Regions from separate parts of the Clostridium fungisolvens genome, predicted to be linked through region 1. Evidence: riboswitches for the same ligand, from Rfam matches in the RefSeq annotation. Region 1 holds a riboswitch; each other region holds the start of a gene.
The links. Region 1 has a riboswitch for cobalamin ahead of cobT (nicotinate-nucleotide--dimethylbenzimidazole phosphoribosyltransferase). Riboswitches for the same ligand answer to the same signal wherever they lie in the genome.

Region 1 (5,351 bases):
GCAATGTTTTTAGGAACTAATAGTAACCTTATGCTTGTAAATACTGAGAGAGATGGTAGTAACTTAAAGCTAAATAATGCTTTAGAGGAAGAATTCTTTAATAGATGTTATCCTCTTATTTTAGGAGTAATAAGAGAAGGACTTGAACAAGAAAGCCTTCAAGTGGATTTTCCAGAAGAAGTTGTTGAAATACTTTTAAGAGGAATACAGAAATTTATAAATAAGCATTTCAATGAACTATTAGATAAAAATTCCTCTATCCACATACTTAAATCACTTGAAGATATTTTTAATAAATTGATAAAGTTATCAAATGGAAAAATAGAATTAATCCCCAAATACTAAATTTTAATGGAATAAAAAGTAGCATTTATGGACCTCCATAGATTTATCACTTAATATATGATAAAATATACTCATAAATAATAATTATTAGATGTTTCAAATAGCATTATAAATACATATTTATAATACTATGATTTAGATTTTTCTTATGTTTAAGGATATTATTGAAATTGATTAGTTATGCAGGAGATGGCTCACCAATTAGTTTCAACACTATGCTTAACAGCGTCTATATATATGAGTTTAGAGATGGAGGTTATTTGATGATAAAATTAATCGCAACAGATATGGATGGAACATTACTAAATAGCAAGGGGGAACTTCCAGAGGGGTTCTTTGATACTTTGGATGAATTGATAGATAGAGGTGTGATATTTGTAGCAGCAAGTGGAAGACAGTATTATACACTAGCTGATAACTTTGGCAAGGCTAAGGACAAGATGCTTTTTGCTGCAGAAAATGGTTCCTTTGTTGTTCATAACGGAAAAGAATTATTTTCTAAGACATTACCTAAAGAAACTATCATGGAAATTTTGAAAGAAGTAAGTAGTATACCTAACTGTTTTCCAGTAGTATGTGGCAAGAAGTATGGATATTATAAAGATACAAATCCTAAGTTCTTAAAAGAATTACAAAAATATTATTATAATAGAAAGCAAGTAGATAATCTTGAAGATATAGAAGATGATTTCTTAAAGGTAGCAATTTTTGATTTAGAAGGATCAAGCGAGAATTCATACAAAAAGATTGATAAGAAGTTGAAGGAAGAACTTCAAGTTACTGTTTCGGGACAAAACTGGGTTGATATCTTCAGAAAAGATATAAATAAGGGAGTTGCAATTAACTACCTTCAAGAAAAGTTCAACATAACCCATGAGGAAACTATGGTATTCGGAGACTATTTTAATGATATCCAAATGCTTCAAAATGCGTATCATAGCTATGTTATGGTAAATGCACCAGATGAGTTAAAGAAATACGGAAGATTTATGGCTAAAAGCAATGATGACAATGGTGTAATTGAAGTAATCGAAAGAGAAGTTCTTAAAAAGGACGCTTAATTTCAATACGCTGATTTAGCAGTACCAAATTTTCCTCATATTCATTCGGAAAGGCAAATGCGCGAAAAAAAAGCTCGCTTCAGCGACTTTTTTTTTATTTTATATTAACATAATTTTAAATTTTTAACTATTACTTGTAATAAGTTATGGGGAGATAGTAATATTATAACAAGTATTTGGATTATAATATGTATATAGTTCTGTTTGTGGTTTAGGGGGGGGTATATGATAAAATATAAAAATTGTTTAGATGTAACTATTGATGATATATTTAAGGCGTTTCAGGATGGATTCTCGGACTATATAATAAAACTTAATGTTAATAAGGAAGATTTTGAAGAAAGATTCTTTGGTACAGAAGGGAATTCTAAAGAATATTCTTTCGTAGTGTATGACAGTAATAAGCCTGTAGGATTAATGCTAGGTGGTATAAAAGAATATGAAGGAATAAAAACTTTGAGATGTGGAGGCTTAGCAATTCATCCAAGCTATAGGGGTGGTTGGATAAGCAAGAGACTTTTCCAATTACATCAAGAGATTGCAAAGAGTAAAGGTTGTAGTCAATTGTTTCTAGAAGTCATAGTTGGAAATGATAGAGCAATCAATTTTTATAATAAGATGGGATATAGCAAAATTTATGATATATCCTTTTACTCTAATGATAATACAAGCAACTTGAGAAAATACCATAATAAAAAACTGGTTATTAAGGATATAACATTTGGCCAGTATAGAGAAATATGCCATAGATATGATGGACATGTTAGTTGGCAAAATGCTTATGAATATCTAAGTTTATCAAAGGATACATACTATTATGGAGGATTTATTGATGATATTCTTATTAGTGGACTAAGCATAAATAAATCAGGAAAGATAAGTTTTATTTATATAGATAAGAATTATAGATTAAGTGGAGTGGGTTCATCTCTAATTAATTATGCTGTTAAAGAATTAGGGATAAATATGATTACTGCTAGTTTTGTTAATAATAGTCAAGCTTTTGGGTTTTTAGTTAAGAATGAATTTAAGAAAATGCCTATATCCCAATATGAAATGTATAAGATTTTGTAGCATAGTATTTATAATTTATCAATAATTTTCTACTTGAACATTTTAGACATTAGCTATAACATAAGACTAAACATAGGGGGTGTTAATCAATGGTAGCAATAATAAAAGCACTAATGAGAGCAGTGAATGATATTCATGATGTTTTTATACAAAAAGCACAGGGCTCTGGATATAACCTTACGGACAAACAACTTCATTTTATAATTATAGGAATCATAGGTATCTTAATTTTTGCAGGAACCCAAATGCTATTTAAATGGCTCGCAAAGTATAGCATTACAGCTATATCATTCATATATACTTTTACAGTACTACTGGTAATAGTTTTTGGTATTGAAATAGAACAAAAAATAACTAAACGAGGAAATATGGAGTTTGCAGATATAGTAGCTGGTATATGGGGATTCTTATATATATTCATAATTTACTTAATAATAAGAATAGCTGTATATCTAATAAAACAATATACTAATAAAAGAAAAGTTAAGAAGCAGTAATCTTGACTATAATAAATATGAATACTATAATTTAGTTGACAATTTAATAAGTTCTTATTGGTGCTTCAGTTGCACAAATACATTTGTTCAATAGAAGTTAAAAGGGAAAAAGGTGAAAGACCTTTGCAGCCCCCGTTACTGTGATGATGACAAAATTTGCACTAAAACTTAAGATATTTAAGTTTTAATCCACTGAGTTAAGGATGTCTATCTAATAGATTCAAAGTATACCAATGTTTGTATTTTTAGGAGGTATAGTTTGTAGTTAAAGTTTAGATGTCTATGAATGTACCACTTCGTAATAAGTTTTACAATGAATTGGCACATCTATATAAAGAGCTTGGGAAGGAGCAAAAAGTAGGATGATTCAAAGCCAGAAAACCTGCCATAAGAAAAGTTAATTTTCCGGGGGGGAAAAATTACTGTTAATAAAGCAAGTTTTACTGATATAAAATTATTTTGCTTAGGGTTTGAGTACATTTAAACTTTAATACAATGCTAATAATGTTTATATTGTTGAAAAACAAGAGTATTTTGTGTGCGGATATAAAAATACTTTATGTAATTATAGCTTTATTAATTATGAGAGTAAGTTTTATCTATTTTATAAGTTTTAATATAGATATATTGATTCGAAGAGTAATTATAAAGACCTCCTTAGGGAGGTCTTTTATTTTTATGTTGTATAGTATTGAAGCCTAAGGGTAAATAGTTTTAGTTGGGGAGGATTAATATGCAGGAAGCATGTCTAATAGAAGATATAGAACCTTTAAATGAAAAATCTATGGCTGAGGCCAAAGAAAGAATGGATAACTTGGTGAAGCCTATAGGTAGTCTTGGAAAACTTGAAAAAATGTCTATAAAGTTATCTGGAATAACAGGTGAATTATATAATAATATCGAAAAGAAAGCAGTTATTATAATGTGTTCTGATAATGGGGTATGTGAAGAAGGTGTGGCCTCAGCTCCGCAAGTAGTTACTGCGACTCAAACAGTAAATTTTATAAAAGGAGTAACGGGAGTAGGGGTTTTAGCAAGACACAACAATTGCGATTTAAAGGTTGTAGATATAGGTATCAATGAAGAAATAAATCATAGTGAACTAATAAACTGTAAGATAAGAAAAGGTACATCAAACATTGCTAAAGGTGAAGCAATGACAAGGGAAGAAGCTCTTACAGCTATTAGAATAGGAATTGATTTGGTTTCAAAGCTTAAAAATGAAGGATATAACCTGATAGGCACTGGGGAGATGGGAATAGGAAACACAACTTCTAGTTCTTCAATATTAATTGCCTTAACTGGTTGCACTATTGAGGAAGCTGTAGGTAGAGGAGCAGGACTTACGGATGAAGCCTTCGAAAAGAAAAAGAAGGTTATAAAAAAGGTTTTAGAAATAAATAAACCTAATATAAACGACCCAATAGAGGTATTGCATAAGGTTGGTGGCTTTGATATAGCTGGACTTGTAGGAGTATATTTAGGTGCGGCAAAGTATAGGATGCCGGTAGTTATTGATGGATTCATTTCTGCAATTGCAGCATTAATAGCCTATAGGTTAAATAACGTTACTAAAGATTTTATGTTTCCATCTCATATATCAATAGAAAAAGGATATAACTTAGTTTTATCAGAGTTAGGTTTAGATCCTATATTAGATTTATCTATGAGATTAGGTGAAGGATCTGGATGCCCATTAGCTTTCAATATATTAGAAGCTTCTACAAAGATAATGAATGAAATGGCAACCTTTGAAGAAGGTAATGTAGATTTAAATGATTATAAGGGGCTTTGGGAGGGGAAAATATGATTACGTTAGTAACTGGTGGTGCAAGAAGTGGAAAGTCTTCTTTTGGAGAGTCGATACTTGAAAATGAACCAGAGGTTTTATATATTGCAACTTCAATACCTTTTGATCAAGAAATGAAAGACAGAGTTAAGAAGCACAGAGAGCAAAGACCAAGCCATTGGCATACCTTGGAAAGCTATAAGGATTTTCAAGCTGAATTTGAAAAAATATTAGGTGGTAATATAGTTTATAACGGTGTAATCGTTGATTGTATAACCATAATGATTTCTAATATATTATTAGAAAATTTAAGTGACGATGGCAATGATGACTATGATTTAATTGAACAGAAGGTTATGTTTCAGATTGATAATTTAATAAAAGGTCTAAGAAACTTTAATTGCAAAGCAGTTATAGTCACTAATGAGGTTGGAAGTGGAATAGTGCCAGAAAACAAGTTATCTAGGGAATTTAGAGACATAGCTGGACGAGTAAATCAAAGATTAGCAAAAGAATCAGATGAAGTTTACCTAGTTGTGTCAGGTATACCTGTAAGGATTAAGGGGGAATAAATTGAGAAAGTTT
Region 2 (5,351 bases), 4.0 Mb from region 1:
ATTAACTCAGGTTCTTCCATATGGAATAACTAATGCCGACTATCAAGCGATGGCAAACCTTATGAAATCATGGTTTGATGTCTTTAATCTAGAAAATAATATAGCTTACTATAAGGTTAGAGCCACTACAAATGATTCAGCAGAAGTGGGTGAGGTTAATAAGGGAAATTTCTTCTTATCATTCTCTAGTGAAGATAATCAGTTGATAAGCCCTATAATAGATATGGATTTAATTTTTGGATGTAATACATCACTTATTAGACCTTTCGGATTTGAAGACAATGACTTAGAGGACATATATTCTAAGAAGCAAGTACCTCAGAACAAGGTTTCAGGAGGCTTCTCAGGAAAAGCTGTGAGACTTACTAAAAAGTTTACTTTATGCAGCATTTATGGCCATATTGCTAGTGTTGAACTTATAAATTCTATAAAAGATAGATTTAATGTGGCATATGTAGAAATAAAAGAAGATGAAGCAAGAAAGTTAATTGAAGACTTAGTTGATAATACTTATACAGAAACAGGAAATCATCTCTTTGATCAATATATAAGTCAATGTTACATGGATAATGTTCTTAGAGGCGGATATCCATTAGTATTTAAAGGTAACGGAAAAAATCATGTTTACCATGTATACTCAAGAAAACATGGAGATCTTGAAAGAGAATATAATTTCTTCTCTATAGAGCCTGCATACTATTCTCAAGGTAATGGTAACTTTAGAGATGTTAATCAAAATCGTAGAAATGATGTTTTAATAAACCCAGAAGTTCAAGAATTTAATGTTAAACAATTTATGGATTTGATTCAAGCAGATGGATACAATCCTTTATCAGTAAAAGGATCAGAGTTTACCTTTGATAAAGAAAAGTTTGATGAAGTATTCGAATTATTTAATGAAGAAGATAACAATGTAAAAAATATATTAATGGGTAAATTCACTCCAGGTAAGCTTATTAACTATATAGCTGACAATAATGTAATTATAAAGTGTTCTTACGAGGAGCTTGTTGAACGAGTTTTACAATACTCTACGCAAGGCTTTGAGGCTGAATTTGGAGAAGGATATTGGACAGATCACTGGACTTATAACATGGATCTTATAGATAACTATTTAAATATATATCCAGATAAGTTAGAAAAGTTTTTATTTGAGACCAAAGACTATAGATTTTTTGATAGTCCAGTAAGAGTACTGCCAAGAAGCGATAAATATGTAATTACTAATGGTAAGGTTCGTCAATATGGAGCTATTTTAGAAGATGAAGAAAAATGCCATAAGCTTAATATAAAGCTAACTGATACTAATTGGCTTAAAAAGGACAATGGTGCTGGGGATATATACGAAACAAATTTATATGCAAAGCTTATTTCTCTTGCTTTAAATAAATTTGTAAATCTTGATCCAATGGGAATGGGCATTGAGATGGAAGCCAATAAGCCAGGCTGGAATGATGCTATGAATGGATTGCCTGGAATATTTGGGTCTAGTATAAATGAATCGGCGGAATTAGTTAGAGTTTTGAACTTTATAATAGATGCCTCAGAGAAGTTTGATAAGTCAGTTCCAATTCATACAGAATTATTTGAACTGATCACAGATGTTGACGCTGTTTTAAATAGAAAAAATAATGGGGAAATAGGCCAATTTGAATATTGGGACAAGATATCTTATTTAAAAGAAGCCTATAGAGAAAAAATAAGATTTGGAATAGATGGAAAAGAGAAAGAATTAACAAGTAAAGAAATACTAGAGATATTTAACAAATTTAGAACTAAGCTTAATGAAGGACTTGAAAAAGCTTTGGAATTAGGAAAGGGTATATATCCTACCTATATAACTTATGAAGCTAAAGAATATGAGATATTAGAAGGCAAGAAGAATCCTGTAAATGGATATCAAAATGTTTTAGTAAAGGAATTTGAATGCGTTCCAATACCATTGTTCCTTGAAGGTCCAGCTAGAATGCTTAAGAGTTTAAAAGACATAGATAAGGCAAAATCACTTTATAATAAGATAAAAAATAGTAAGATATATGATGAAAAGCTTAATATGTATAAGACTTCAGAGCCTTTAGACGAAACTACCCATGAAGTAGGAAGAGCTAGAGCCTTCACTGCTGGTTGGCTTGAGAGAGAGTCAATATTCCTTCATATGGAATATAAATATCTACTAGGACTATTAAAAGCTGGTTTGTATGATGAATATTTTGAAGATATAAAGACTGCATTGATACCTTTTATAGATCCTAAGGTTTATGGAAGAAGTACTCTTGAAAACTCATCGTTTATAGCAAGCTCAGTAAACCCAGATGAAGAAGTGCATGGAAGAGGTTTTGTATCAAGACTTACTGGATCAACCTCAGAAATGTTAAGTATGTGGTTTGTGATGATGGCTGGTAAAAATGTATTTAGATATGAAGAAGGAAAACTAAAACTAGAATTAAAACCTATACTTCCACATTGGTTGTTTAACAGCAATAATGAAATTAGCTTTAAGTTCCTTGGAAAAACTATTGTTACCTATCATAATAGGAGCAGCAAAAATACCTATGGGGATAATGGTGCTGTGGTAGAAAGATTAGAGTTAAGGACTTTTGATGAAGAGGCTTTTGAAATAGTGGGCGGTATAATTGAAGGGCGCTATGCTGAAATGATAAGACAAGGGGATTTCAGAAGTATAGATGTTTACTTGGCTTAAAATACAAATATGATAAGAAGATGATCTTAAAAATCCACAGCTGATATTTTTGGCTGTGGATTTTTTACTGTAAAAGTTGCTTCAGCGATTTTTTCACTGAAAAAGGTTGCCTTATCTATATATTGACAAACATCTTATATAAATGTAAGCTAATTTTGACAAGTTAATAACAGATTTAGGTGCCTTTCAAGAAACTATTTTTAGAAAGGTGAAAAGGGAATGCGGTTAAAATCCGCAGCAGCCCCCGCTACTGTAAGTGAAGACGAACCTTTGAATACCACTCTTATATAGAAGTAAAGTTAAGCCTTAAGATTAGAAAACAAGGTAAGAACTTTAATCTAATAAAAAAGGGGAAGGTTAAGGAGAGAAAGAAGCACGAGCCAGGAGACCTGCCTAAATTGAGGGAAAGTAAGTCTTTCGGAGGGAAAGTACTATTTTTATTGATAGTTTATACGGAATTAATATGCGTTAATAAATGCTTATTTTGAGCATAATGATACTATATGTTATAGGTATAGTTTATACGCAAAATTTCTATATATAAGTCTTTTATAAAGATAGTATTCTTTTGAGGAGTATTATCTTTTTTATTTTTTAGTGCCTATTGACCATAAGTTTTTAATTTGTGAATATAGATGTACCACTTCGAATCTTAATCTATTTTTAAAACTCTCACGGCTTCTGGTGAGAGAATTTAAAAATAATAAGTTCTATTACGAAGTGGTACATCTGTAGATTAAATGAGGAAGCATATTTTTAGGGGGAAGTTTAATGAAGGATGTAATAAAAAAGAAAGATATTAGTAAGAAAGCAATACTAGTGGTTAGCTTTGGAACTACTTATGAGAATACAAGAAAGCTAACTATAGAAAAAATAGAGAAATTGATAGAAGAAAAACATGATGAATACGAAATAAGAAGGGCTTTCACAGCTCATGGTGTAATAAAAAAACTTGCTAGTAAGTATGACATGTATGTAGATACACCTGAAGAAGCGTTAGAAAAGCTTAAGGAAGAAGGTTTTAATGAAATAATAGTTCAACCTCTTCATCTTATACCAGGTTTAGAATATGACTATATAAGAAATGTAATAGAAAGTTTTTCAAAGGACAATGACTTTAAATATATAAAGCTTGGAAGACCACTTTTGTATTTTAAAGGAGAAGAAGACGATATACCGGATGATTATACCTTGATGGTGAATGCTTTAGAAAACCAAGTATCAAGAGATGAAGCTGTTGTTTTTATGGGACACGGAACACATCACCCGGCAAATTCAACCTATAGTTGTCTTCAAACTGTATTTTGGGATAACGATTTTGATAAGGTTTTTATAGGAACCATAGATGGTTATCCAACCTTAAATCACGTTATAAAGAATTTAAGAAAAAATCATATAAACAAAGTTACGTTAATGCCACTTTTACTAGTAGCTGGTGATCACGCCGTAAATGATATGGCTGGAGATGAAGAAGATTCATGGAAAAGTATACTTGAAAAAGAAGGTTTTGAAGTGGATGTTTATATGCATGGACTAGGGGAAAATATTAATATACAAAATCTATATCTTGAACATTTAGAAGATGCCATAAGTGAGAAATATATAGGTATAGGAAAGAATAAAAAAGGAATGGCTAGCAATTTTTAAGGGGTGGTAAAATTTGGCTAAAATCATGATACAAGGTACTGCATCCTCAGTTGGGAAAAGTATTTTGGTAGCTGCATTATGTAGAATATTTAAACAAGATGGGTTTAAGGTAGTGCCATTTAAATCACAAAATATGTCCTTAAATTCTTATATAACCTTAGATGGTAAAGAGATGGGGAGAGCACAAGTTTTGCAAGCTTATGCTTGCGGATTAGAACCAGAAGTATATATGAATCCTATTTTGCTTAAGCCAACTTCAGATAAAAAATCTCAAGTGATAGTTAATGGAAAAGTATTTGGCAACTATACTGCTATGGAATACCATAATATGAAATCTGGTTTTAAGGATATGCTTAAAAAACATTTTGATAAGCTAGAAGAAGACTTTGACATAGTTGTTATGGAAGGTGCGGGAAGCCCAGCAGAGATTAACCTAAGAGATAAAGATATAGTAAATATGGGGATGGCAGAACTTGTGGATGCACCTGTGCTTTTAGTTGGAGATATAGATAAGGGTGGAGTATTTGCTGCATTAGCTGGAACTATGCTTTTACTTAAGGAAGATGAGAAAAAAAGAGTTAAAGGAACGATTATAAATAAGTTCAGAGGTGATGTTAAAATACTCGAGCCTGGACTTGATATGTTAGAGGAGATAATAGATAAGCCTACTCTTGGAGTTGTTCCCTATTTCAGACTAAAACTAGAAGATGAAGATGGAGCTGTAGATTTCAATAAGAAGGTAATTGCACCTATAGATGTGGCAGTAATAAAGCTTCCTAGAATATCAAACTTTACAGATCTTGATGCGTTGAAAAATGAAGAAGATGTATCTGTAAGGTTTATAACTTCTCCAGAAGAGTTTGGTACACCAGATCTTCTAATAATTCCAGGAAGTAAAAATACTATAGAGGATCTTAAAGCTTTAAGAGAAAATGGCTTAGAGGATAAGATTATAACTTATTCAAAGGATGGTATGGTTATTGGAATTTGCGGTGGATATCAG
Region 3 (5,351 bases), 1.7 Mb from region 1:
ATGAATTAATATAGCTTGTAAGGGGAGAAAAATATGAGATGCTTAGTATGTAAAACAAACGAATTAGAAGAGCAGTATTTAGAAAATGGTTTAAGGGTTTATACTTGTAAGGAGTGTGAAGGGAAATGGATGCGCTTTGGAGACTATTTCACCTGGCACAATAGCAATAAAAATCAGAGTGAAACTGTAACAGAGGATAAATACATATCTGTTAAAGATTCCACAAATCCTAAGTTTTGTCCTGATTGTGAAACTATACTTACTCCGTATAAAGTATCAAGTAAACTTAGTTTTATGCTAGAGCATTGTGGTTCCTGTAATGGAATCTGGTTTGATAAGAATGAATGGGAGTCAATTAAGAGCATTGATTTACATCATAAAATTCAAAACTTTTTTACTGAAGCATGGCAAAAAAAGATTAGAGAAGATGAAAGTAGAGAATTCTTAGAAAAGCATTATACAAATAAGTTTGGTGCTGAGGATTATGAAAGACTAAAGCAGACAAAAAAATGGATAGATGAAAGTGAAAATAAATCTATGTTATTAGCTTATCTGATGAATGAAAATCCTTATAAGCTATAAGAATGATAGAGGCTTTTAAAAAGCCTCTATTTTGTTTTTCTGGATTTTAATGGAGTTTTTCCGTAAATCTTTTTAGAACAGTAGCCTTAAATTCTTCACTTGATGTCACCTTCATTAGTATGTTTATTAATATTTATATAAATCACATTATTGCAAATTATATCTGGAAATAATCATATTATGTATAAAAGTAGTTAAATGTGGTGTAATAGTTGAAATAGAGATTAATTTTATGTATACTTACCTTTGTTGAGAATTGATATCATATAAAACATAATATTATTGAAAAGGTAAGAGAAGAAATGAAAAATAAAAACTTTATTATAGTAGTTATTGGACAAATAATTTCTTTGTTTGGAAATTCTATTCAAAGATTTTGTATGTCGCTATATATATTAAATTTAACAGGAAGTGCCGGGATATTTTCAACAATACTAGCAATTTCAACTATTCCATATATACTGTTCGCACCAATTGCGGGTTTTTTAGCAGACACGGTAAACAGGAAAAAGATCATGATTTATCTTGATTTCATTAGTACAGCGTTAATGGGAGTATATTCAATCATAATATTAAGTGGTAAGGATAATACCATAATAGTAGCGGTTGTAATGTTTATGCTTTCTACAATTTATACTTTATATAGTCCTTCTGTCACATCCAGTATTCCACAAATTGTTGAGAAAGAAAGCTTAGCTTCTGCCAATGGAGTAATTCAGCAGGTTGGGTATGTAGTTAATTTAGCTGGACCAATAGTTGCGGGACTGTTATATAGTTTTTTGGGAATGAAAATGGTAGTGATATTAAACTCAGTTAGTTTCCTTGTTGCAGCAATACTAGAGCTGTTTCTAGATATTCCTGATTTAGAAGTAAAAGAAAGGTTTAAAAATCCTCTGATACAATCTATTGGCGAAATGAAAAAGAGCTTTATGTATTTGAAAGAAAAAAAGAAGATAGTATTAGGAATTATATTTTCATATGCACTCACTAATATCTTTGTAGTTCCGGTGTTAAGTGTTGTGTCTCCATACTTTATTAACGTAAAACTAAGTATGCCTTCAAGCATTTATGGATATATTGAAGCAATATTTGTTTTAGGAATGATAATAGGAGGTATGCTAATTACCTTGAAACCTAACTTGTTTAAAATAAATATATTACATAAAACAATGTATCCAATGATACTAGCTATGTTTATTATGGCAGTCTCTACTGTTATAAGTGGAGAAAACAAGTTTGTAACACTAGGGCTTTATTCCATAGGAGGTCTTGGAATAATGCTGTCACTAGCATTATCTAATATTATTTCCTTAACATATATCCAACAAGAAGTGAGAGAAGATATGCTAGGGAAAGTTAGTGCTTTTTCTACAGCAGTTGCTACCGCAAGTGTTGCCCCTGGGCAGATAATATATGGACAATTAATTGATTTTAATTTAGGTATGTTCAATATACTGATACTGACTTTTATATTTAGCATTGCAGTAGTGTGGTATATAAAATGGAATGTTAGAAGAGTTTAATTCCATTAAAGTAATATGTATGAATGTGCAAAAAATATTTGAAGTTTACAATAAAGGTATATGACAGTATACTTAAAGATGTAACATTTCCGTAGGAAAGCTATTTTTAAAACTCTTCTGGGTTCTAAGAGGAGAATTTGAAAATATAAATATGAATTGAATAATGAAATATAGGTTTAATCGTATTGATTAATTAAAAGGGAATCAGGTAAGAATCCTGAACTATCCCGTAGCTGTATTAGAGGAGTTTAAATACATAAATGTCACTTGGAAACAGGGAAGGCGTATTTAAATGATGAGTCTTGAGTCAGAAGACCTGCCTATATTTTTGCACCAATTATAGATGTACCACTTCGTACCGAAACCTATTTTCAAAACTCCTCTGGGTTCTGAGAGGAGAATTTCAAAATATAAATTTTATTACGAAGTGGCACATCATTAACTCTACGAGTGATAGAGAGGGGCGGTAGAATGAAAAATTGCTTACTTATTTTATATGATTAAGTATGTTTTGTTACTATGTCCTTTTAACATTTTAGTTAAGAGGACTTTTTTACTGTTTAGAAGACTATAGAATTTTAGTACAAGAACAAAGTGGTTTTAAACAAACATTAAAGTCTATAAAATAGGAGTGTTTATATGAAAAAGAAATATCAAATTGCATTAGGTATTTTTATTGCGTTATTATTTATCCCTAGAACAGCATATGCAATGCATATAATGGAGGGATTCTTACCAGCAAAATGGTGTATTGCTTGGGGAGTTTTAGCAATTCCATTTGTAGTGGTTGGCTTTTTTACAATAAGAGAAAAAGTAAATGAAAATCCTAGAACTAAAATGCTTATAGCTATGGTAGGAGCTTTTGCCTTTGTATTGTCAGCGTTAAAAATACCTTCAGTTACTGGGAGTTGTTCACATCCTACAGGTGTGGGACTAGGCGCCATACTTTTTGGACCAACTATAATGAGTGCTTTAGGAGTAATTGTGTTAATATTTCAGGCTTTGCTTTTAGCGCATGGAGGAATTACAACCTTAGGTGCTAATACTTTTTCTATGGCTATAGCAGGACCTTTTGTTTCATATTTTTTGTACAAGATTTTGAAGACACTTAAAGTTTCACAAAGCATATCTGTATTTTTATCTGCAATGATTGGAGATTTAATGACATATGTTATAACAGCAATACAGCTTTCATTGGCTTTTCCGGATCAAAGTGGTGGAGTTTTAGCTTCTGCAGCTAAGTTTTTAGGAATCTTTGCGGTTACTCAAATTCCTCTTGCAATAAGTGAAGGGATATTAACAGTAATTATATTTAATTTGTTAAAGAACTATAATAAGCAGGAATTAATAGAACTTAAAGTAATATCGAAGGAGGAATAATAGCTGTGAAGTTGAAAAATAAGAGTCTTCTAATAAAAAATTTTATATTAGCTTTGCTAGTTATAATAATAGCTGTGGCTCCACTTGTATTTATTAAAAATGGTGAATTTTCTGGTTCTGATGATCAAGCAAAAAAGGCTATAACAGACATAAATAAGGAATATAAACCTTGGTTTTCACCTATATGGCAACCACCTAGTGGGGAAATAGAAAGCTTACTTTTTGCATTACAAGCTGCAATAGGGACAGGTATTGTATGTTATTATTTTGGATACCAAAAGGGAAAGTCTAGAAAGGCAGAGAAATAAATATGTTTTCGATTGATAAATTAGCATATATATCTGAACTAAGAAGGGTAAATCCAACGGAAAAATTTATTTTTGCTATCTTTACTATGTTTATTTGTATTGCTTTAAATAGTACTGTAATTTCAGTGATAGTATTACTTCTCATGTCAGGAATAACTGTTTTTAAAGGAAAAATTCCCTTAGGAACTTACGTGAAATTAATGTCATTACCACTATCATTCTTGATAGTTGGAATAATCACTATAGCGATAAATATAGTTCATAGTGCTGATAACTTAATATTTGGATTTAATATATTAAACATTAAGCTAGGGTGTACTTCAGAGAGTTTTGAGACAGCTACGAGTCTGTTTTTTAAGTCTTTGGCATCAGTTTCATGCTTATACTTTCTAACACTGAGTACGCCATTGTTTGAGGTTTTATCTGTACTAAAAAAACTAAGAGTACCAAAATTATTTGTTGAATTAATGGGGCTTATATATAGATTTATTTTTGTATTGTTAGACACGGTAAATATGATATATACATCTCAAAATTCAAGGCTTGGGTATTCAACACTTAGACTTAGCTACAATTCATTAGCTAAATTAATCTCATCCTTATTTATAAGTTCCTATAAGCGATCACAGGACATTTACACAGCTATGGAATCAAGATGCTATGACGGTGATATAGACTTGCTTGAAGAAAACTATCCAAGTTTATTTAAAAATATCTTACTAATTGCTTTTACGGAAGCAGCCTTATTAATTATAGCTTTTAGTGAATATCTTATCAGGGGGAAGATATAAGGTTTAACACTTTAACTTAGGATTACATTTAAATTATTGGAGGAAATATAGTGAGTGAATACATACTTGAAACTAAAAATTTAAGCTTTAAATATCAGGATGGGACTAAGGCTTTGAATAATATAAATTTAAAAATAGAAAAAGGAAAGAAAATATCTTTTCTAGGTGTCAATGGTTCAGGTAAGTCCACATTGTTTTTGAATTTTAATGGTGTATTAAAGCCCACGGAAGGAAAGTTAATATACGACAAAAAAGAGGTTAAATATAACAGAAATTCCTTGATGGAACTAAGAAAAAATGTAGGAATTGTGTTTCAAGATCCTGAGAATCAACTTTTTTCAGCAAATGTATATCAAGAAGTTTCCTTTGGCGCTATGAACTTAAAACTTGATACAGTAGAAGTAAAGAGTAGAGTGGATAAAGCTCTAAAAAATGTTGAGCTGTATAGTTATAAGGATAAGGCTGTTCATTTTCTAAGCTATGGGCAGAAAAAAAGGGTATCCATTGCAGATATACTTGTGATGGAGCCAGAAATAATAGTTTTTGATGAACCAACTTCAAGCCTTGACCCTAAACATTCAAAACAGATTGTGAAAATATTTGATGAATTAAACGAAAGAGGAATAACAGTTATTTTATCTACTCATGATGTGGAACTTGCATATACTTGGTCAGATTATATTTTTGTAATGAAGGATGGAGAGATAGTCAAAGAAGGCAATCCAACTGAGATTTTCTCAGATGATAATTTAATTGATGAATGTTAT

Region 2: linked by a shared signal. The riboswitch ahead of bsdtw1_RS18675 (sirohydrochlorin cobaltochelatase) and the one ahead of cobT (nicotinate-nucleotide--dimethylbenzimidazole phosphoribosyltransferase) in region 1 are both predicted to bind cobalamin.
Region 3: linked by a shared signal. The riboswitch ahead of bsdtw1_RS08050 (energy-coupling factor ABC transporter permease) and the one ahead of cobT (nicotinate-nucleotide--dimethylbenzimidazole phosphoribosyltransferase) in region 1 are both predicted to bind cobalamin.

Annotation. Positions count from the first base shown of each region.
Region 1 is NZ_BLZR01000001.1:188,105-193,455, forward strand. It holds gene bsdtw1_RS00775 (TetR/AcrR family transcriptional regulator) at 1-345, shown strand, start outside; gene bsdtw1_RS00780 (Cof-type HAD-IIB family hydrolase) at 609-1,406, shown strand; gene bsdtw1_RS00785 (GNAT family N-acetyltransferase) at 1,632-2,480, shown strand; gene bsdtw1_RS00790 (hypothetical protein) at 2,570-2,977, shown strand; cobalamin riboswitch at 3,019-3,381, shown strand; gene cobT (nicotinate-nucleotide--dimethylbenzimidazole phosphoribosyltransferase) at 3,711-4,787, shown strand; gene cobU (bifunctional adenosylcobinamide kinase/adenosylcobinamide-phosphate guanylyltransferase) at 4,784-5,338, shown strand; gene cobS (adenosylcobinamide-GDP ribazoletransferase) at 5,340-5,351, shown strand, end outside.
Region 2 is NZ_BLZR01000001.1:4,223,036-4,228,386, reverse strand. It holds gene bsdtw1_RS18680 (cellobiose phosphorylase) at 1-2,701, shown strand, start outside; cobalamin riboswitch at 2,862-3,112, shown strand; gene bsdtw1_RS18675 (sirohydrochlorin cobaltochelatase) at 3,473-4,348, shown strand; gene bsdtw1_RS18670 (cobyric acid synthase) at 4,362-5,351, shown strand, end outside.
Region 3 is NZ_BLZR01000001.1:1,900,550-1,905,900, forward strand. It holds gene bsdtw1_RS08040 (TFIIB-type zinc ribbon-containing protein) at 34-582, shown strand; gene bsdtw1_RS08045 (MFS transporter) at 864-2,105, shown strand; cobalamin riboswitch at 2,261-2,443, shown strand; gene bsdtw1_RS08050 (energy-coupling factor ABC transporter permease) at 2,745-3,485, shown strand; gene bsdtw1_RS08055 (energy-coupling factor ABC transporter substrate-binding protein) at 3,485-3,793, shown strand; gene cbiQ (cobalt ECF transporter T component CbiQ) at 3,796-4,584, shown strand; gene bsdtw1_RS08065 (energy-coupling factor ABC transporter ATP-binding protein) at 4,635-5,351, shown strand, end outside.